2 regions of the Priestia sp. P1_B12_1 genome follow, and region 1 is predicted to be linked to the other one. Evidence: predicted binding sites of a transcription regulator. Region 1 holds the regulator's gene; the other holds the start of a gene.
The links. Region 1 encodes LexA, which represses DNA repair genes until DNA is damaged. Its sites were predicted from a motif close to CGAACATATGTTCG; they were not measured.

Region 1 (10,408 bases):
CGTTATTGCAGTGCATGTGGCCTTTGATCGAGAAAGCGAAAAGAGAATGGAAGAGAAGTGGGAGAAGTGGCAGCCCGATATTCGTATTGTTACGTTTCATTCTCAATACCGCAGCTTAGTGCGGCCGCTGTTTCGATTCATCGATATGGCTGAGGAAAAAGCGCGGGAAAACAATATGGCTATTACGGTCGTTATTCCGCAATTCATTACGAAAAAAAGCTGGCAAAATATCCTGCACAATCAGTCCAGCCTACTGTTAAAAGCACATTTGCTTTACCGTAAAAACGTAATCGTTACAACTGTACCGTATCGTTTTAAAAAATAATGAAACATGACTAAAAACCTCCAACTTAGATGTTGGAGGTTTTTAATTTTTAAATTCACATACACTAACCGTAATCGAATCTCATCAAAGGCGCAAACGGAGGGATTGTATGAGTGAATTAATTAAATTGTTGCGAAAAGGAAATAAATCGGCTATGATGGCCGCTATAGTGAATACCATTATTTCCATTATTAAAGGGATTGCATTCGCTTTAACAGGGAATGTAGCAATGTTTGCTGAAACGATGCACAGCTTAGGAGATGCAGCTAATCAGTTTTTTGTCTTTATAGGTTCGGCATTAAGTAAAAAAGCCCCGACCAAACGATTTCCAAATGGTTTCGGCCGATTGGTTAATCTTGTTCTATTAGGAGCAGTTCTTGTAGTAGGGATTATGGCGTTTGAAACGATTAAAGAAGGATATCACCATATTCTTCATCCAACGAAGTCTTCAGGCTTTATTTTAAATATTGCAGTACTTGGCATCTCGGTATTGCTTGAGATGTTTGTCTTATTTAAGGCAATGAAAGAAATTTTGCACGATGTCGGAATGAATACCGCAGAGGTCAATGTTTTTACGCACAGCTTTGTTCATTTAAAGAAAGCAAAGCCAGCAACCAAGCTGGTCTTTATGGAAGATCTGGTAGCTACTGGAGGAGGCGTATTGGCGTTAATAGCCGTTTTCATTTCACGGTTTACACCTTTTCACCAAGCTGAAGGAATTGCTTCTATTTTAATTGGGCTTATGATGTTTTTTGTAGTAGGACGAGTATTTTTAGATAATGCTGCTGGAGCCCTTGGTGAAGCAGATAAAGAAATGGAAATAAAAATTGGCGCGATTGTCATGCAAGATGTACAAGTGCGTGATATTCAAACGTTAATGGTGATGAAAGAAGGGGAAGAGCTTCACGTTGAATTAAAAGTAGAAATTGATCCTTCTTTAACAGTGGCAGAAGCTGATGATATTAAAGATCGTCTGGAAAATCGTATTTTACAGGAAAAAGGAGTAACGGATGTCATTATTGAATTTGATGAAGATAATGGAATTCCGGACTGGGCGCCAAGTGATTTACAGCTTCAAAAAGAATAAAAACAAGGAAGAAAACAACTGTTTTCTTCCTTGTTTTTTTAGCTATATACTTTTTCACGTACGTTTGGAGAATCTGTTGAAGCTTTCGAGAAGTTAATGGTTTCACGTACAACGTAAATAGGTCTATTTTTACTTTCATCGTAAATTCTTGCGATGTATTGTCCGACTAAACCTAAACCAAGTAGCTGAATACCGCTAAAGAAGGTGATAGCTACCATAATAGAAGTCCAGCCAGGCTGAATATTTTTACCTATCAGCCAAACAACAATCGAATAACTTAACACTAAAAGTGATACAAAAACCGATAATAAGCCAATAACCATTACTAAACGCAAAGGCTTCGTTGAAAACCCAATAATTCCATCTGAAGCAAACTTGATCATCTTTTTTAAAGGATATTTTGTTTCACCAGCAAAGCGTTCATCACGCTCATATTCTACGTATGTTTGCCTGAAGCCAATCCAAGACATCATTCCTCGTACAAACCGATTGCGTTCAGTCATTTTTTTGAATACATCCGCTACTTTTCGGTCGATAATACGAAAATCTCCCGTATCTTTAGGGATTTCGATATCGGACATATAATTTAAAAAGCGATAAAAATACTTAGCCGTGGCTAATTTAAAAAAGGTCTCTCCGCTTCGTTTCTTGCGCTTTGCATATACAATTTCATAGCCTTGCTGCCATTTAGCAATTAATTCGGGAATCATTTCCGGCGGATCTTGTAAGTCCGCATCAATAATAACGATAGCATCACCTTGAGCATAATCAATGCCTGCTGTTACGGCAGTTTGGTGCCCGAAATTACGAGCAAAATCAATAACTTTTACGTTAGAATCCATAGCCGCTACGTCTTTCAAGATTTCAATTGTTCGGTCGGTGCTGCCGTCATTGACGAAAATGAATTCATAGTTAATGTGGTTTTTATGCATGACCGAAAGCAAGCGATTGTAGCATTCATTAGCTACTTCTTCTTCAAAATACATAGGTACCACGATTGAAATTAGTTCTTTCATGCTTTACCTCCTATCGAGCGATGGTTTGTGTGCTTAAACGTCCATATTTTATTAAGGAAAAAATTGATAAACATTCCTATACAAGTAGACAACAGTTGTCCGATTATTGGATTAGCAGGTGTATAGTGTACAAGAAGGAATAAGCAGCTTGTATTAATTGCTAAAGTAATAAGGTTTACGATGAAAAATTGAGCTAGCATCCATTTATGTACAGTTGCTTGAAACACCCACGATTTGTTCCAATAGTAGCTGTTTATAACGCCAATAAAATAAGATAGTACGTTAGCCAATATATAATTCATATCAAAATGAATGAGTGCTAAGTAACTGATAATAGTGAGCAGGGTATTCATTATACCTACAAAACCGAATTTCAGGAATTTTATCACGGTTGTATAATCCCTTCCATTTAATTTATCTCTTCACATTTTGTCTTGGGCTTATTTTTAGTAAATCGTACTATTAAATAGGATAGAATCACTGAAATACCAAATCCTTCGAGCAGCATAAAGCTTGGAAAAATAAAGAATCGATAGCGAGTTTGAATTTCAATAAGCAAGTGAATAAGAACGTATCCTATGATTAGTAATAAAAACAGTGTATATGGATATTTATCCTGCTTCCTCACGAATAAACATATAAGGCCAATAATGGAAAGAATAGTAGTTGAAACGTAAATGATTCTTTCATAACTTTGAGCAGCACTAATTAATTTCTCTTTATTAAAAGGTACATCTTCTTGAGGAGTTAATGAAATGCTCCAAAATGTAGATGCATCCGTTCCTCCCCACATATTTAGGAATTTAATGTGAAAGAGATCTAAAAGCTGCTCTTTATCTGCTACCCGTTCTTTAATTACCTCTTTTTCTGCTTCAGCTCGTTTTTCTCCAATTGGCATACCCATAAAACGACTAGCATCCTCTGAAGAATAGGAACCGCTTGTTTCGTAATTAAAGCCAATGACGAATTTCCATAAAGGATCTCTGTTACTTAAAGGATATTTAGAAATGCCGCTAGCTACAAAAGAATAGTTGATCAGCGCATTTGCAATAAAAAAAGTAGCCAGTATGCCTACGAGTTTTTTTCCTATTTTCTTTCGACGAGCTTTTAACTCAGCAGCATTCTTCGTTTTAATGTAAGGTTGAAGAATTTGCAAGATGAAATAAATGAAAACAGCGACGATAATAATGGGTCCTAGAGGACGCATTAAATTTCCTAACGACAATAGAAGGCCAATATAAAGCCAGCTAAACTTGTTATGAGCAAATCTTTTTATAATAAGGTAAAAAGCTGCATAAAATAAAAAAGTAGCTAAATGCTGATTAGTTAACACTGAGCTATAGAGAATGTTCGGAATGTAGAACGCATATAGAAAAGCTGCCATTCTCCCAGCAAGTTCGTTAAATACTTTCGCGCCAATTAAATAAATAAAAATAACGGTTCCAGTGGAATAAAAAATATTTAACAATTTTAATATGAAAATATTATCTCCAAAACAGCGAATAATAACAGATTCATAGAATGAAAAGCCTAGCTGATATACCCATGTAGTAAAATAAACGCTTTGGTTAAATTCATAATTTCCTTTTGCGATATTACGCGCGGCATCTAACATGACAAGAAAGTCAGATTTTACAGGCGTTTGAACAGAAAGCATCCATGCTAGTCGAATACCTAAGGTCAAAACGATCAGTGAAATAAAAAAAACAGTTTTGTTCATGTATCTACTTGCAATAGCTATTAGAAAAATGACAAGGAAAGTGATAAAGATTCCTTCAATAATAAATGAATTACTTAAAGCCAAGCCCTTTAATTCCAATGAATTTGTCATCGCATTATAACTGCCCCATAGAGACCATGTAAGAATAATGACACATAAAAAGATCAGGCTTTTGGATAAAAATGATTTAAGCATATTACCTCCTGCAAATTATTTCAAAGATAAGGTACAAAATTCCTACCCTATGATACCATATTTTATTATTTTGTATATATTTTTCTTATAGAGTATAATGTTAGATTGTTCTGAAATTACGACAGCGGCATAACGTTTGATAAAAGGGTAAGCCGAGTAGGAAAACGATTTTGTAATAGAAAAAGCTGTTTGCATCCATACGTATGCGAACAGCTTTTATGTTTTAAACCGATCTTTTAATAAATTCCATAGGGAACTCACTCCGAGACTAATGCTGATCAGAATTCCTGACAGAGCTACTATTAAAGCGATATATTCAAAGATAGAAAACTGCTTCATGCTATCCCAATTGATGTTTCCCTTTAGTTTGCTAATAACTAAATTCATTCCGTAAATACCGGAAAGAACCGTATAAATCGTTAAAATTAATAATAAGTAATTGTGACGTTTGGCTGCGATTTTCTCTTGATTTTGGTACAAAGTACCAAGGGTTTCTTTGACTTCTTGATAAAGAGAATTGATATGAAAGATTTTTTTAAAGAGCTCAGAAAACTCTTGACCTTCTGTGCGAGAGCTAATTTCTAAAAATAAATATTTACCTGAAAACACGGTAATAGAGCGGATTAGTCGTTCAATGCCCTCTGAATTTTTATGAAACGTGAGCTGCGAATATTCATAAGATAATTTTAGCAACACGATTTTATAGAAAAAATGTAAAAATAAATTATAGTAATGCTGGCCAAATAGATGATTCATCAAAAGCTGATCCGTTTTAGAGTCTGTCGATTTAGAAATACACGAAAACACATGGTCTGTTATGACGTAATAGGTTTCAGGAGCCCACCTTTCATACACGTGTTTAGTATTATACGTTTTAATATACTCATGATTGTGTGCAGAAATAAACGCTTTCCCGTCAGGCGTATAGCTATTTAGCTGCCCAGTACGAAATAAAGTTGTGGAATTAATTTCTTGCTCTTGATTTACCGTTACATAACTTAACACAAACATCCGTTCATCGATAAAATAAGGAAGGCTCCCAACGTGCTGTTCACGCGTGGCTTCTTTCTTGATGTGTTCGTTCAAAAATGGCGCAAGCTGTGAAAAAATATAATCTTGCACTTTGCTATAGCGATGATGTTCATAGGTAATGGTGGATCCATGCTCTTCAGCAAGCTTCGGTTCTAGTACACGAAAATGATTCATGAATTCTAAAATATCATCATAGGTGTAATGATTATGGCTCATCTCAGTGCGAATGGTCATGACGCCAATTTCAAAAGGACATAAAAAAACATCCACAGACAGCACGTTGCTAGACACGGTGGTGGAGGAAGTGTGTAACGTAATAGTATGGTCTATTTTTTTGGAAAATCGAAGCAACCCTTCTTTTTCGCACGAGTCAGGGAATAGAATGCATTCAATGTAAGGAAGAAAATATTGATCCAGGCTATCATGAGATACGTAATACTGTTCTCCGTAGTATTCTTTTTCTAAATGTTTTTTTTGAATGGAAAAAAATTCGAACAAATTTTCTTTTAGTGCATGAACAAGCTGCTCTTTATTTTTTCGGTCAAAGGAAAAAGGAAAAAGAAACATGTTCATTGCTTTGGTAGGTACGATGGTTTGAAATGGTTCTGTTTTCCTTGGTGTATTGGTCATAAACTACATCCTTCTTATGGTCGGTTGTATTTCCTTGTAAGAGTCGAGGAAATGCAGATAGAAAGTAAAAGGTGAAACAAGCTTTACAAAAACCGTTCTACCTGCCTGCGGTGATTCAACGTATCATTTATAATATGCCAATTTTTTTAGAAAACAAACGTAAAAAAACCAACTAACATCATGATTAGTTGGTTTTACATACAGTGTCTGATTAGTGAATCGTGCGATATACACCAGTTACTTTTCCTAAAATCGTTACGTGGCGAAGAATAATAGGCGCCATCGTTGAATTTTCAGGCTGTAAACGAACGAAATTTTCTTCTTTAAAGAAACGTTTTACCGTTGCTTCGTTGTCCTCGGTCATAGCGACCACAATATCTCCATTATTAGCTGTTTGCTGCTGACGTACGATTACCATATCGCCATCTAGAATACCTGCTTCAATCATACTTTCTCCCATAATTTCAAGCATAAATACATGATCATCTGGAGAAACGAATTTATCTGGAAGAGGGAAATATTCTTCCACATTTTCAACGGCTGTTATAGGAAGACCCGCTGTTACTTTACCGATAACAGGAACATTAATGACATTGCTTTTAGGGATGTTTACTTCATCTAGTTGAAGAACTTCGATTGCTCTTGGTTTTGTTGGATCTCTGCGAATTAACCCTTTGCTTTCTAAACGAGCTAAATGCCCGTGTACAGTGGAGCTAGAGGCTAATCCTACCGCTTCCCCAATCTCGCGAACAGAAGGCGGATAACCTTTTAATTTTACTTCGTGCTTAATAAAATCTAGTATGTCTTGTTGACGTTTTGATAGCTTCATATTTTTCACCTCGATTTTAGCTATTCTTTAGGTGAATTATACCACGTGATGTGTCAATATACAAACATAAGTTCGAAGAATTCCATTGACAGAAACAAATGTTCTCAATAAAATAAGAACATATATTCTGATAGGGGGATCATAATATGCAACAATTCTTACATTCTATGAAACATTACGCTATTTTTTTTGCAGCAATCGCTGCACTTACATATGTATTGACGCTGGTTTTAGGAGCGGATAAAGTAGATTTAGACAAATATTCAACGGTTACTATTACAAAAGGAGATACGCTTTGGGACTTGTCCAACAAGTATCATAATCACCACCATTTGACCACCAATGAATTTGTTAAATGGGTTGAAGACGTCAATGATTTAAACTCAGACACTGCCCAGTCTTTATCTCCTGGAGATAAATTATATATTCCTGTTTTAAAACAAGAGTTACATAATCAAGTGGCAATTGAACAGTAGTGTGTAACGGCCGTTCCTGAATATTGTTAGAAGCCGAAAAGGTCGTGATAAAAGTGGACGCCATTATTTATTGCCGTGTCAGTACGGATAAAAAAACCCAAGAAACATCTTTACAGCGCCAGCAAGAAGAATTAAAAAAGCTTGCTGGTCTTCACCATCTAGACGTAAAAAAAGTCGTGATGGAAAAAGCAAGCGGATATGACGTAGACAGAGAGGGTATTTTGGATGTTCTTCATACAATGAAAGAAGAGAAGATCTCTGTGCTGCTTATTCAAGACGAAACACGATTAGGCAGAGGAAATGCCCGAATTGCGCTGCTTCATGCTTTTCATAAAGAAAATGCTACCATCTATACGATTAGTCATCAAGGTCAGCTTCAGCTTTCAGAATCTGATTCAATGGTGTTAGATATTATTAGCTTAGTGGAAGAGCATCAGCGGAAATTACATAATGCTAAAATTAGAAGAGGAATGAAAAGAGCCGTAGAAAACGGTTATCGTCCGCAGAAAAATTTAAAAAATCAAGGAGTTAACTCGGGAAGGGAAAAAAAAGAAGCGCCTATTGAAGAAATTGTCCGCCTTCGTCATAACGGCTTAACCTTTGCTGAAATTTCAGTTACGCTAAAGGGTTTTGGCTATAATATTTCAAAAGCGACGGTACATCGCCGCTATCAAGAGTACCAAGAGAGTGCTCAATCTCTTGATAAAACGAAAGAGATTTAGTAAGATGACTACATGTTGCCGAAGCGGTTCGGTAATTTTAATTATTGATTATAAGGAGATAGGTTTTATATGCTATCAAAAGATAAACTTGCTCGTATTAATGCTCTTTCAAAAAAGGCAAAGGCTGAAGGTCTGACAGAATCTGAAGCGAAAGAACAGCAAGAGCTACGTCAGGAATATTTAAAAGTTTTCCGACAATCTATGACAAATCACCTTCATACGATTAAAGTTGTGGACGAAGAAGGTAAAGATGTTACGCCTAAGAAGTTAAAAGAGAGTAAAAAGAAGCGTCTTCACTAAGACGTTCTAGTAAAACTAGAGGGAGTGTTCCCTCTAGTTTTTTGTATATTTTTAATAAGGGGCACAAAAACTGTAAAAGTGGAAATTTTTTTGGTTCAAGTATTGTACAAATAAGCAAATCATTAGTATGATAACATATGTACATAGTTTTGAAAGGAATGAAGAGTATGACACAACGTATTGAAGATCTTTCGATTGCAACAATTCGTACTTTATCAATCGATGCGATTGAAAAAGCAAATTCAGGTCACCCAGGTATGCCAATGGGAGCTGCTCCAATGGCATATACATTGTGGACAAAATTCATGAACATCAATCCAAAGAATCCAAACTGGTTCAACCGTGACCGCTTTGTATTATCAGCAGGACACGGATCGGCACTATTATACAGCTTGCTTCATTTAGCTGGATATGACTTATCAATTGAAGACCTTAAAAACTTCCGTCAATGGGGAAGTAAAACACCAGGTCATCCAGAGTTCGGTCATACAGCAGGTGTTGATGCAACAACTGGTCCACTAGGACAAGGTATTGCAATGGCTGTTGGTAAAGCAATGGCAGAACGTCATTTAGCTGAAACATACAACAAAGAAGGTTTAGAAATTGTAGACCACTTTACGTATGGTATCTGTGGTGACGGAGACTTAATGGAAGGTGTATCTGCTGAAGCAGCTTCATTAGCGGCACACTTAAAATTAGGACGTTTAGTTGTTTTATACGATTCAAATGATATTTCTTTAGACGGAGATTTAGATCGCTCGTTCTCTGAGAACGTAGAAGATCGTTTCAAAGCTTACGGATGGCAAGTAATCCGCGTTGAAGACGGCAATGACTTGACAGCGATTGCAAACGCAATTGAAGAAGCAAAAGGCGATTTAACACGCCCAACGCTAATTGAAGTAAAAACAACAATCGGATTTGGTTCTCCAAACCACGCGGGTACTTCTGGCGTGCACGGTTCTCCATTAGGTTCCGATGAAACAAAATTAACAAAAGAAGCTTATGCATGGACATTTGAAGAAGATTTCTATGTGCCAGAAGAAGTGTATGCTCACTTCAAAGCTACAATTGCTGAAGATGGCCAAAAGAAAGAAAACGAATGGAACGATGTATTTGCACAGTATAAAGAAAAATATCCTGAACTAGGTCGTCAATTTGAACTAGCAGTAGAAGGAAAGTTACCGGAAGGCTGGGAAGAAACGCTTCCAGCATACGAAACGGGTTCAAGCTTAGCTAGCCGTGCTTCTTCTGGAGAAGTATTAAACGCAGTAGCACAAGCTGTACCTCAATTCTTCGGCGGTTCAGCTGACTTAGCTGGCTCAAATAAAACAATGATTAAAGGTTCAGAAGACTTCACTGCAGCTGATTACAGCGGACGTAATATCTGGTTCGGTGTACGTGAATTTGCAATGGGAGCTGCATTAAACGGTATGGCTCTACACGGCGGTGTAAAAGTATTTGGAGGAACATTCTTTGTATTCTCTGATTATCTTCGCCCAGCAATTCGCTTAGCAGCTTTAATGAAGCTTCCTGTAACATATGTATTCACACATGATAGTATCGCAGTTGGAGAAGACGGCCCAACACATGAGCCAATTGAACAATTGCCATCACTTCGTGCAATGCCAGGTCTTTCAGTGGTTCGTCCTGCAGATGCAAATGAAACAGCTGCTGCATGGCGCTTAGCATTAGAGTCAACTGACCGCCCAACGGCGCTTGTATTGACTCGTCAAAACTTGCCAACGCTTGAAGGTACAAAAGAAAATGCATACGAAGGCGTGTCTAAAGGTGCGTACGTTGTATCTAAAGCTGGTAAAGACCAAGCGGATGCATTAATACTTGCAACAGGCTCTGAAGTAAGCCTAGCAGTAGAAGCACAAAAAGCATTAGCTGCAGAAGGCATTGACGTATCTGTAGTAAGTATGCCTGCATGGGATCGTTTCGAAGAGCAATCTGCTGAGTACAAAGAAAGTGTTATCCCTAAATCAGTGAAAAAACGTTTAGGTATTGAAATGGCTTCTACACTTGGCTGGGAACGCTATGTTGGAGACGAGGGACAAGTTCTTGGTATTAATC
Region 2 (10,408 bases), on a different contig from region 1:
ATTCAATCAAGTCAACTTAGATCTCAACTTTAAAATCCATCAAGATAAGAGAGAAGAGGTTGCAACTAAAATAGAAAATGGTGTTATTAAACCTAATGTATCTGATAGTCCATCACTTATTCAATTACCTAAAAAGTATACTCAATTGTCTAAAGGTGGGGGCGACATCGCAGTAGAAACAAAAGGAAAGGCTAAATCAATTCTTTTCTTTACATACCGTGGGATGCTAGACAATTTTTCGGGATTTGTATATAACCCAAACGATAACAAACCTTCAAAAAGCGATTTTAACGGGGATTTTAAACAAATAAAAAAAGTACATAAAAACTGGTATTATGTATCTTCTTATTAAAAAGAACCTGCTGTTTTGATAGCAGGTCCTTCTTGTTACTTATTTCTTTTTTAACCTTTTAACAACTTTAAAAGCTAGGAATCCTATTAAACCAATAATTATTAAGAATAATAGCAATCCTGTTGGATTAAATGTACTCATAATACCATCCTTATGGTTTCTATAATTTACAATGTTATCATATTTAAATGGTTTGCACGTTTCTCCTTCAGGATTTTTTACTCCTATACTAGAAGCCCAATTTCATTCTTTCTTCTTTTTTAGGTGACCAGGACTCTTATACTAGTTCAACCTTAGTTTTTATTTTTGGTTTGTAAATATTCTTTTTGAAACATACACATTCTTATAGCATTATGATAGCTTCCATCAACAAAAAATTCATCTTTTAACTCACCTTCAATAGAGAAACCAACCTTCTTATAGATATGAATTGCTTTTTCATTTTCCTTGTCTACAATTAAGTAAAGTTTATGCATATTCAATACCGAAAAGGCATAATTCATTGCTAGGTTTGTGGCAACCATGGCGTAGCCATGACCTTGATACGCAGGGTCGATGATAATTTGAAACTCTGCTCTACGATGAATATAATCAATTTCGACTAATTCCACTAACCCAAGCATATCCCCCTCCTTTTCAAGGATGAAACGACGCTCACCTTGATCGTGAATATGTTTATCATATAAGTCCTGTAGCTCTACAAAAGCTTCATAAGGCTCTTCAAACCAATAAGACATAATGTTTGCATCATTATTGAGTTCATGGACAAATTTTAAATCTTCTCTTTCCAAAGGACGTAACTTAAGTTCCTTATTCATTTCTCAAACCTCCACATTCTAGCATTACTTTAGCACTTTCCTTTTTAAATGTAAAAATTGCTGTAGTTTTAAAAAATAATAAGATATAGTGCGATTATTTACATCCTTATGAAAAGAACCATAGTATAATTTAAAAATCTCGCAAGTGAAATTCATTAACTTTAAGGAGGATCTTATGAAAAAAGCAGTTGGTATTCTTCTTATTTTACTATGCTGTATAAACCAAAGGGTTGAGGCAGCTAATCAACCTTCAGCAGCTCCTATAATACATCATGAAATTTATGTTTCTCCTACAGGGGATGACAAAAACCTGGGTACTAAAAGCAAACCTTTTAGAACATTAAGAAAGGCAAGTGAAGTAGCTCAGCCCGGAACTACCGTTTACATCAGAGGCGGTATCTACTATGAACAATTAATTATTAGCCGTTCAGGTACTAAACAAAAGCCTATTATCTTCAGGAACTATAAAAGTGAAAAGCCTCTTATTAGTGGAGAAAAAATAAAAAGCCGTTCTACAGATGGAGGGCTAGTTAGCATAAAAAATAAGAGCTACATAACAATTCAAGGTTTGAATATAGGTCATTCGTCTACTTCTAAGGAACAAAATACACCATGTGGTATTTTAGTAGAAGGAAGTGGAAAGAACCTTCGAATTATTAATAATCATATTTTCGATATTAAGACTGCACATAAAAATGGAAACGCTCATGGAATAGCTTTTTATGGATCCAAAGCGCCGCGTTCGTTAGAAAACATTGAAATATCGCGAAACCTACTTGAAAACCTGACCTTAGGTTTTAGTGAAGCACTAACTCTAAATGGAAATGTTAAAGATTTTATCGTCAATGCCAATACAATTCGAAACGTTGATAATATTGGGATTGACGTAATTGGCTTTGAAAAAGTAGCTCCTATTGAGAAATATGATCGAGCTCGTGAAGGACTCATTAGTGAAAACCATATTTACAACGTCAGCAGTTATTCAAATCCTGCTTACAAACATGAATACTCCGCTGGGGGAATCTACGTAGACGGAGGAAAAGATGTTATTATTGAGCATAACGTTTCAAGTCATAACGATCTAGGAATAGAAATCGCAAGTGAACACTATGGTAAACAAACTAGCAATGTTCAAGTTATACGGAATATGATTTATAAGAATCGTTTTACAGGAATTTCAATTGGAGGCTATGATAAAAAACGTGGAGGGACGATAAATACTCTTATTGAACATAATATTTTATATGGAAATGATACGATGAACATGGATGGTGGCCAATTACTGATGCAATATCATGCAACTCATAACGCTATTAACAATAATGTTATGGTTTCAGTAAAATCTAATTTGCTTCTGGCCAATCTTCATTACTCAAATAAATATAATCAACTTAATCATAATGTGTACCTAAATAAAAGTAGAGATAAAGCGAATCGATGGATATGGAAGGGGAAAGAAATAGAAAGTTCTACTATCGTATCACCTAGGCTTTTTTAATGAAAATTTCTTTTTGGAAGATATTCTTTATTTAGTTGCTCGCTGGGATTCTATTTAAGGCCGAAAAATTATTCACTTCACTATCTGCTGGTTATACTTTTTATTTCATTGAAACAAAGAGAAAGGTGCGTTCATTGTAAATATACAAATGGATTGCAAGAAGATTCATGCTGGTTCTCTATATGAGTAGTGTTTATTTAGGTGCAAATCAATAGCCTTGACATAAAAACACCCCCATCATTAGAGTTTTTTTATCTAATAATGGGGTGCAGTTCAAGCCGTGGGAAAGGTGTTTTATGCCTTTATTGATTTTCGTTTTCGCTATCGTTATCTATAACATTATCGTTATTAATATTATCACCATATTTGAAATCAATAATTCTTTTTCTAATTTCTTCTCTAATTTCAGGGTTTTCTTTTAAGAAAATCTTAGCGTTTTCTCGTCCCTGTCCTAAACGCTCCTCATTATATGAAAACCAAGATCCAGACTTTTGAACAATATCTACTTCAGAACCGATATCCAAGATTTCTCCTTCTCTTGATATACCTTCTCCATACATAATATCTACTTCAGCAATGCGGAAAGGAGGCGCCATTTTATTTTTGACTACTTTAATTCTTGTTTTGTTACCAACTATGTCATTTCCTAGTTTAAGTTGTTCAGCACGGCGAACCTCAAGACGAACGGAAGAATAGAATTTTAGTGCTCTTCCACCTGGCGTTGTTTCCGGATTTCCAAACATAACGCCTACTTTCTCCCTGATTTGGTTGATGAAGATGGCAATGGTTTTGGACTTATTGATTGCTCCAGATAGTTTACGAAGAGCTTGAGACATCAAACGAGCTTGTAGACCTACGTGAGAATCTCCCATTTCTCCTTCAATTTCTTTTTGGGGAACTAATGCAGCTACTGAGTCAACAACAATAATATCTACAGCGCCACTTCTAACTAATGCTTCAGCAATTTCAAGTGCCTGTTCACCAGTATCTGGTTGAGATAACAGTAACTCATCAATATCTACACCTAGTTTTCTTGCATAAACTGGATCAAGTGCGTGTTCAGCATCAATAAAGGCAGCTCGGCCTCCATTTTTTTGTACTTCTGCAATTGCGTGTAAGGAAACGGTTGTTTTACCTGAACTTTCGGGCCCGTAAACTTCCATAATTCTTCCTTTGGGATAACCATTAATTCCAAGAGCTATATCTAAAGCTAATGAGCCTGAACTAGATGCCTCAACTTTTGTATGTGTGCCTTCGCCCATTTTAATAATTGATCCTGTACCGAATTGTTTTTCAATTTGTTTTAGAGCCATATCTAGTGCTGCTTTTTTATCATTCATAATTTGAAACCTCCGATTGTTATTACGTTTACAATAAACGCCAAGGTATTTCGATAAAGAATAAGAGTTGGCTCAAATATTTTTGCTCCGTGCGAGAAAATTTTGTGTTTAACTGTCTTAGTTTGCTCTGGTATTCCTTTATTCATCTCTAAACCCTTAGTGTCGAACAAATGTTCCTGTTGTGTAATCATACAATAAACGCATCTAATTGTAAAGGCGAAAGTTTTTCTACAAACTAGCTAAAAGAATATCTTATATTTATAAAAAGTAAGTTTATACTTTAGCATTTACTTATCAAATGATAGAAATTAGGGGAAAGGTAGCTTTTTATATAAGTAGAATCGATTACCATCTACATTTTTAAATTTGGGTATATATGAATCTATAAATCTGGTTAGACTAATAAACGCATTCCGGATATTCCTAGTTACTATAAAACAGATTTCAGGAAGAAATAAAGCAGTCTATACAAATAGACTGCTTCTTGATTAATTATGTACCTGTTTCAGCAAAACGTTGAATACGTTCAGCAATTTCATCACGTACACGCTGGAAAAACGCCCATTTTTCTTCTTCTGTTCCTTCAGCTTTTGCTGGGTCATCAAATCCCCAGTGTTCACGTTTCACATGGGGAGGCGTTACTGGGCAGTGATCTGCTGCATGGCCACATAATGTAACGACCAAATCCGCATTATTTAAAATTTCAGGGTTAATGACATCAGATGTTTGGTTTGAGATATCAACACCAGCTTCTTTCATTGCTTTTACGGCGTTAGGATTTAATCCATGAGCTTCTAACCCTGCACTGCGTACATGCCATTCATCATTATTTAGATATTTTTTTGCCCATCCTTCAGCCATTTGGCTACGGCAAGAGTTACCTGTACATAAGAAATAAAGTGTTTTTTTAGACATGTGTAAAATCTCCTTTATGATGTGTTAAGAAATAATTGATAACCAAATATATAAACCAACAAGCGTAATAAACAATGTTGGGATGGTTAAGATAATACCTGTTTTAAAATAGGTTCCCCAAGAAATCTTAACTCCTTTTGTCGAAAGAACGTGGAGCCATAAGAGAGTGGCTAGAGAGCCAATAGGTGTAATTTTTGGTCCTAAGTCCGAACCAATGACGTTTGCATAAATCAAGGCCTCTTTAATTGTACCTGTTGCAGAAGTTGCATCAATGGCCAAAGCATCAATCATCACGGTTGGCATGTTGTTCATAATCGATGAAAGTATGGCTGCAATGAATCCCATGCCAATGGTTGCGGCAAACAATCCATGGTCAGCGGTTGCTTGGATGAGGCTTGCTAATACTTCAGTTAGCCCTACATTACGTAATCCATAGACAACAACATACATACCAATCGAAAAGAAAACAATCGCCCACGGAGCTCCTGCTAACACTTTTTTAGTGTGAACAGCGGGACTCTTTCTTGCTATTCCTAGGAATAAAACCGCAATAATACCTGCGATAATAGAAACAGGAATATCGAAAAACTCACCAATAAAGTAACCAAGGACTAAAATGAATAAAACGATTCCTGATAAACGGAACATTTTCTTATCTTTAATGGCTTCAACCGGTTTCTGTAAATCATCTAGATTGTATTTCTTAGGGATGCTTTTACGAAAGTACAAATATAAGACAACAATACTTGCCAAAAGTGAGAACAGATCTGGCACAATCATACGTGATGCAAATTCAGAAAAGCGAATACCAAAGAAATCAGCTGATACAATGTTGACCAAGTTACTTACTACAAGAGGTAACGATGTTGTATCTGCAATGAATCCACTAGCGATAATAAAAGGGAAGACCATTTTATCTTCAAATTTAAGTGCTCGTACCATGGCAAGTACAATAGGTGTTAGAATTAAGGCTGCTCCATCGTTTGCGAATAATGCTGCTACTACAGCTCCAAGGAGGGATACATAAACGAACATGCGAACGCCATTGCCTCCTGCAGTACGCGCCATATGTAAAGCTGCCCACTCGAAAAATCCAATTTCATCTAAAATTAAGGAAATAATAATAACTGCAATAAACGTTAATGTTGCATTCCATACAATTTGAGTTACATCCAGCACGTCATGGAAATCAACCACACCTGCTAAAAGAGCTAATACTGCGCCTCCACATGCTGACCAACCAATAGACAAGTTCTTTGGCTGCCAAATGACAAAAATCAATGTCACTAAGAAGATGAGGGAGGCTACTATAACTGATATCACTTTACAGACCTCCTATTATTAGCAACAATTAATACGTAAACCTTGCTTTTCTAGTTCTTTTAATCGTTCATCTTCGCTTGGTAAAGAATCGAGTATATCAAGGACAAACTGATAATAGCTGTTTTCTTTATTTAAGGAATAGAAGATCCAATGTCCTTTTCGTCTTTCACTTACGAGTTCGATAGCTCTTAACTTCCGCAAGTGTTGGCTAATAGCCGGTTGACTTGCTTTATAAATTTCAACTAGCTCACAAACACAGCACTCGTTATTTTGGAGCAGCTTCATCATTGACAATCTTGTCTTATCTCCAAGCAGCTTCAGTATCTGTACTGCTTTTTCCACTTCTACCTGCGCTTTTACATCCATTATGACTCGCCTCCTTATTTTCAAATATAATTATATAAGTATTTTATTATATATTCAACAGAAATATACACTTTAAAAATTAATCAAAAAAAGTTGATTAATTCCTTGATTTATCTAAATTTTCCAGATATGATGAATACATCAAAAAAATTGATTTATGAAAGTGAGGATGAAAGCAGTGAGAGTCAACAACTCTGGAAACTTATCTGTTACGTACTTTCGAGCCTATTTTCATTTAGTTATGAACACCCAAGGGATGGACCAGAAGGAAGCATAAAACTTAATCTTTCAGCGTTTTTTTCATCAAGATCCTATGGTAAGAGGGGAAACTACATATAGTAACTTTAAAAAAGCTGCCGAAAGCTTCGATCATTAAATCAAAAAAAGTTGATGAAGGAGAATGACAATGGAAACAGTTAAGGAAGGAAAGCACCCATTTAAACAGTACGAACAAAAATTTAAAGCACTTGCTGATCAAAAGAGATTAGAAATTATGTATGAGCTCTGCCAGCGAGGACAGACATGCGTATGTGATCTAACTGAATGCTTTGGAATGTCTCAATCTAAACTTTCCTATCATTTAAAGATTTTATTAGAAGCAAACCTTATCACAAAAGAAACGAAAGGGACATGGAGCTATTATGATTTAAATGATAAAGAGGTAAATCACCTGTTATCTGAGGAGCTTTGCTGCTTGTTTAGAAAAGATACAAGTAAAAGCGGCTCATGCTCGTAATTTACTACATTCAAAATAATATTGTTTATCATGCGGAGGAGGAAGTATAAATGAAATATGTTCATGTAGGAATTAATGTAACAAATCTAGAGGCGTCCATTGAATTTTATCAAAAGGTATTTGGCGTTCAACCTGTAAAAACGAAAGTAGATTACGCTAAATTCTTATTAGATGAGCCAGGATTAAATTTCACTTTAAACGTACGAGACGAAGTAAAGGGTAATCAAGTAAATCATTTCGGATTCCAAATAGAGACGCCTGAAGAAATCCATTCCCATAAATCACGATTAGAAAAAGAGGGCTTCTTTGCTCGTGAAGAGATGGATACGACTTGCTGCTATGCTGTGCAAGATAAGTTTTGGGTAACAGATCCGGACGGAAACGAATGGGAATTCTTTTATACGAAATCTGATAGTGAAGTTCACAAGAACAGCGATGGGCCAAATGAAAAGCTACCTGTAACTAATGCTTGTTGTTAATCATTAGTTAACATAAAACCATTTATCGGTAAAAATAAAAAGCAGACCTTTAATTAAAGATCTGCTTCTTTTCTTTAACAAAAACTAAATATGTTCCCACTAAAAACATGATGTCCAAGCCTATAAACATTAACCAGTACGTTAAAGGGAAACTATAGGAAACTTTCATAACTCCAGTATTTCTATCTAATATTCTAACAGTATAAGGAGTATATGCTGTCTTAATAGTTAAGTACGTTGATAAAGCTTGAGCAATAAGAACTATCCCTATTGCACATTTCATTATATTTCCTTCAGACTCATACATGTTTCTGTGTACAGTTTAACACAAAGGGGTTTACTTAATATGCTAGTTACCATAATCACTCTTTCAGGAACATATGAAAAAGAGAACCTTTATGGGAATAAGGGTTCTAACAGAGTCATTTTTATAAAATATAGACATGTTTATACGTCCCTTATGTATCAATGTTTCTCTCTAGGCTAAATAATAATGGAGTGCATAAAAGTCTTATCTTATATACATTTATAAAAAATCCGAATAAAAATAACCCAGTAAATATTGAATATAGAGATTGAGTAAGCATGAACAAAGACTAAAAGAACAAATCAAATTTACCTACTTTAAAATAAATCCTTACGCATTTCCCGTGTTCTAACACCATCTTCAATTTTTTCTGCAATGTCCATTAACCTTTCAATGTCGGAAAAGGAATACATTCGGGTACCTGAAGAGTTTCGTTTTGGAAAAATAAGCTCTCGCTCTTCATAATAACGAACTTGTCTTTCTGATAAACCTGTCATTTCAGTAACGATTTTTATAGTCATAACTTTCTCATCTAAATATGGATGATTTTTAGTCAAGATTATCCTCTCCTATTTCCATTCTTTATCAGTATATATGTTATTAACTTTTGGTTTGTATATAGAAATGAAGTTTATTAAAAATAGCACGTTATAACCACTTCTTGATGAAAGGCGTTTGTAGTTATTGAGAGTGACATTAGGTTAACTAATTTCAAAACAAGTGTTTCAAAATCAATAATAAGAAGAAAATAAGAGCTTCTAAATTGCTCAAATTTACGTCGAACTATTTATTTTATTATATGTAAAACCAAAGTTCATTCCCTCAGAGAGCGTTTCTCTGTATATTTGAAATATATTTTAATCTGATTACTAATAAAATATATGGATACGGTGCAACCTATATCATTCTAGTCATTTTCATTCCTATAAATAAAAAGACTTGCTTTAGATAGAAAGCAAGTTTAAAGAAGGATAATCACTTTGGTGATTCCATTATAATTCAATGATTATAGTGAATCATTAAAATATGGTTAAAAATAAATTAAAAGTAAATTAATTCATTAAAAGTATTAATTAACCTTTTATTTAAGTTTCGTTAAAGCAATTTTATTAATTCCAATAAAGTTTTTAACTTTATTACTTTAGTGGTTGAATAAAGTTAAAAATTAGGAGTCCTTAAAAGTATATTTTTTCGAATGGGATAGCTTTTTAGTGAAGAATGGAAAAAAGCAATTATTTGCTATCAATATCTCTATGTGTTACACTATGTTTAACTTGTTTTTGTTCGGTATAAGATTGAGAGAAGAAAAAACCTTAAACAGAAGTTTTTATCTTGAAATAGTATGATTGGGCAAGAGAGGTAATACATTTGTGGAATATTCCACAGCAGGAGGCAACATTATGACACAAGGTACAGTAAAATGGTTTAATGCAGACAAAGGTTTCGGTTTCATTGAAATCGAAGGCGGAGAAGATGTATTCGTTCATTTCAGTGCTATTCAAGGTGAAGGTTTCAAATCATTAGAAGAAGGTCAAAAAGTTACTTTTGATATCGAGCAAGGTCAACGTGGAGCACAAGCTGCTAACGTTCACAAAGCATAATTAAAAGTGATAACAAAAAGGACTCCTTATGAAGGAGTCTTTTTTTATGGTCTTATAATTAGAAAACCATGATTTATCTACTATTAGTTCAATAGAAAACCCAGGCTTTAAAAAAAGCCTGGGTTTTAGACAAGACGATCGATACAAGGTATAACTAGTTATAACATACAATAGAAATAGAAAGCAAATGCAAATAAATTAATTATATTTTCAATTAAATTAAATAATTTATTAGTAATTTTTAATCTATGCGATAGCATTGGTACAAATTATCTTCGATGGGGATTAAGGGGGATTTTATTAATAAGCCGTTCTCCAGCTTCCATGTGATTTCCACACAAAGGGCATTTTTGGTGGTTGTCGTAAGAGAAATCTTTTCTCATCCAGCCCTTACAATCTTCTACTGTACATTCCCAAACCTCTGTTTGTTCTTGAGCTAAAGGTTCTTGATTTCTTTTGCCGTAATAATACATACTAACATCACTACTCCTCATATTACATTATAGCTTATAAAGGAGTAATAATCATTTATATCAATTAGTGTTTCTTACCATTTTATTTTCATGGAATAATGCACGGAATTTTTGATATGAGAATTTCTAAACACTTGGTAATAATGTTCATATCTTCTTCTTTTGCTTTTTAATTGTACCACTTACTGTAGTAGTACATC

Region 2: the regulator LexA is predicted to act here: its motif matches at 4,172-4,185, upstream of recA (recombinase RecA).

Annotation. Positions count from the first base shown of each region.
Region 1 covers NZ_JBFTZR010000001.1:288,188-298,595, reverse strand. The annotation lists gene AC1D0Y_RS01620 (APC family permease) at 1-325, shown strand, start outside; gene AC1D0Y_RS01615 (cation diffusion facilitator family transporter) at 435-1,412, shown strand; gene AC1D0Y_RS01610 (glycosyltransferase family 2 protein) at 1,451-2,428, opposite strand; gene AC1D0Y_RS01605 (GtrA family protein) at 2,425-2,817, opposite strand; gene AC1D0Y_RS01600 (glycosyltransferase family 39 protein) at 2,838-4,343, opposite strand; gene AC1D0Y_RS01595 (magnesium transporter CorA family protein) at 4,560-6,005, opposite strand; gene lexA (transcriptional repressor LexA) at 6,217-6,834, opposite strand; gene yneA (cell division suppressor protein YneA) at 6,981-7,310, shown strand; gene AC1D0Y_RS01580 (YneB family resolvase-like protein) at 7,364-8,032, shown strand; gene AC1D0Y_RS01575 (DUF896 domain-containing protein) at 8,102-8,332, shown strand; gene tkt (transketolase) at 8,500-10,408, shown strand, end outside.
Region 2 covers NZ_JBFTZR010000010.1:16,130-26,537, reverse strand. The annotation lists gene AC1D0Y_RS23675 (hypothetical protein) at 1-352, shown strand, start outside; gene speG (spermidine N1-acetyltransferase) at 646-1,170, opposite strand; gene AC1D0Y_RS23665 (DUF1565 domain-containing protein) at 1,346-2,668, shown strand; gene recA (recombinase RecA) at 2,971-4,008, opposite strand; gene arsC (arsenate reductase (thioredoxin)) at 4,501-4,923, opposite strand; gene AC1D0Y_RS23650 (arsenic transporter) at 4,948-6,246, opposite strand; gene AC1D0Y_RS23645 (ArsR/SmtB family transcription factor) at 6,265-6,612, opposite strand; gene AC1D0Y_RS23640 (ArsR/SmtB family transcription factor) at 7,019-7,348, shown strand; gene AC1D0Y_RS23635 (ArsI/CadI family heavy metal resistance metalloenzyme) at 7,399-7,827, shown strand; partial or broken gene AC1D0Y_RS23630 (MerR family transcriptional regulator) at 8,458-8,655, opposite strand; gene AC1D0Y_RS23625 (cold-shock protein) at 9,535-9,735, shown strand; gene AC1D0Y_RS23620 (cold-shock protein) at 10,005-10,208, opposite strand.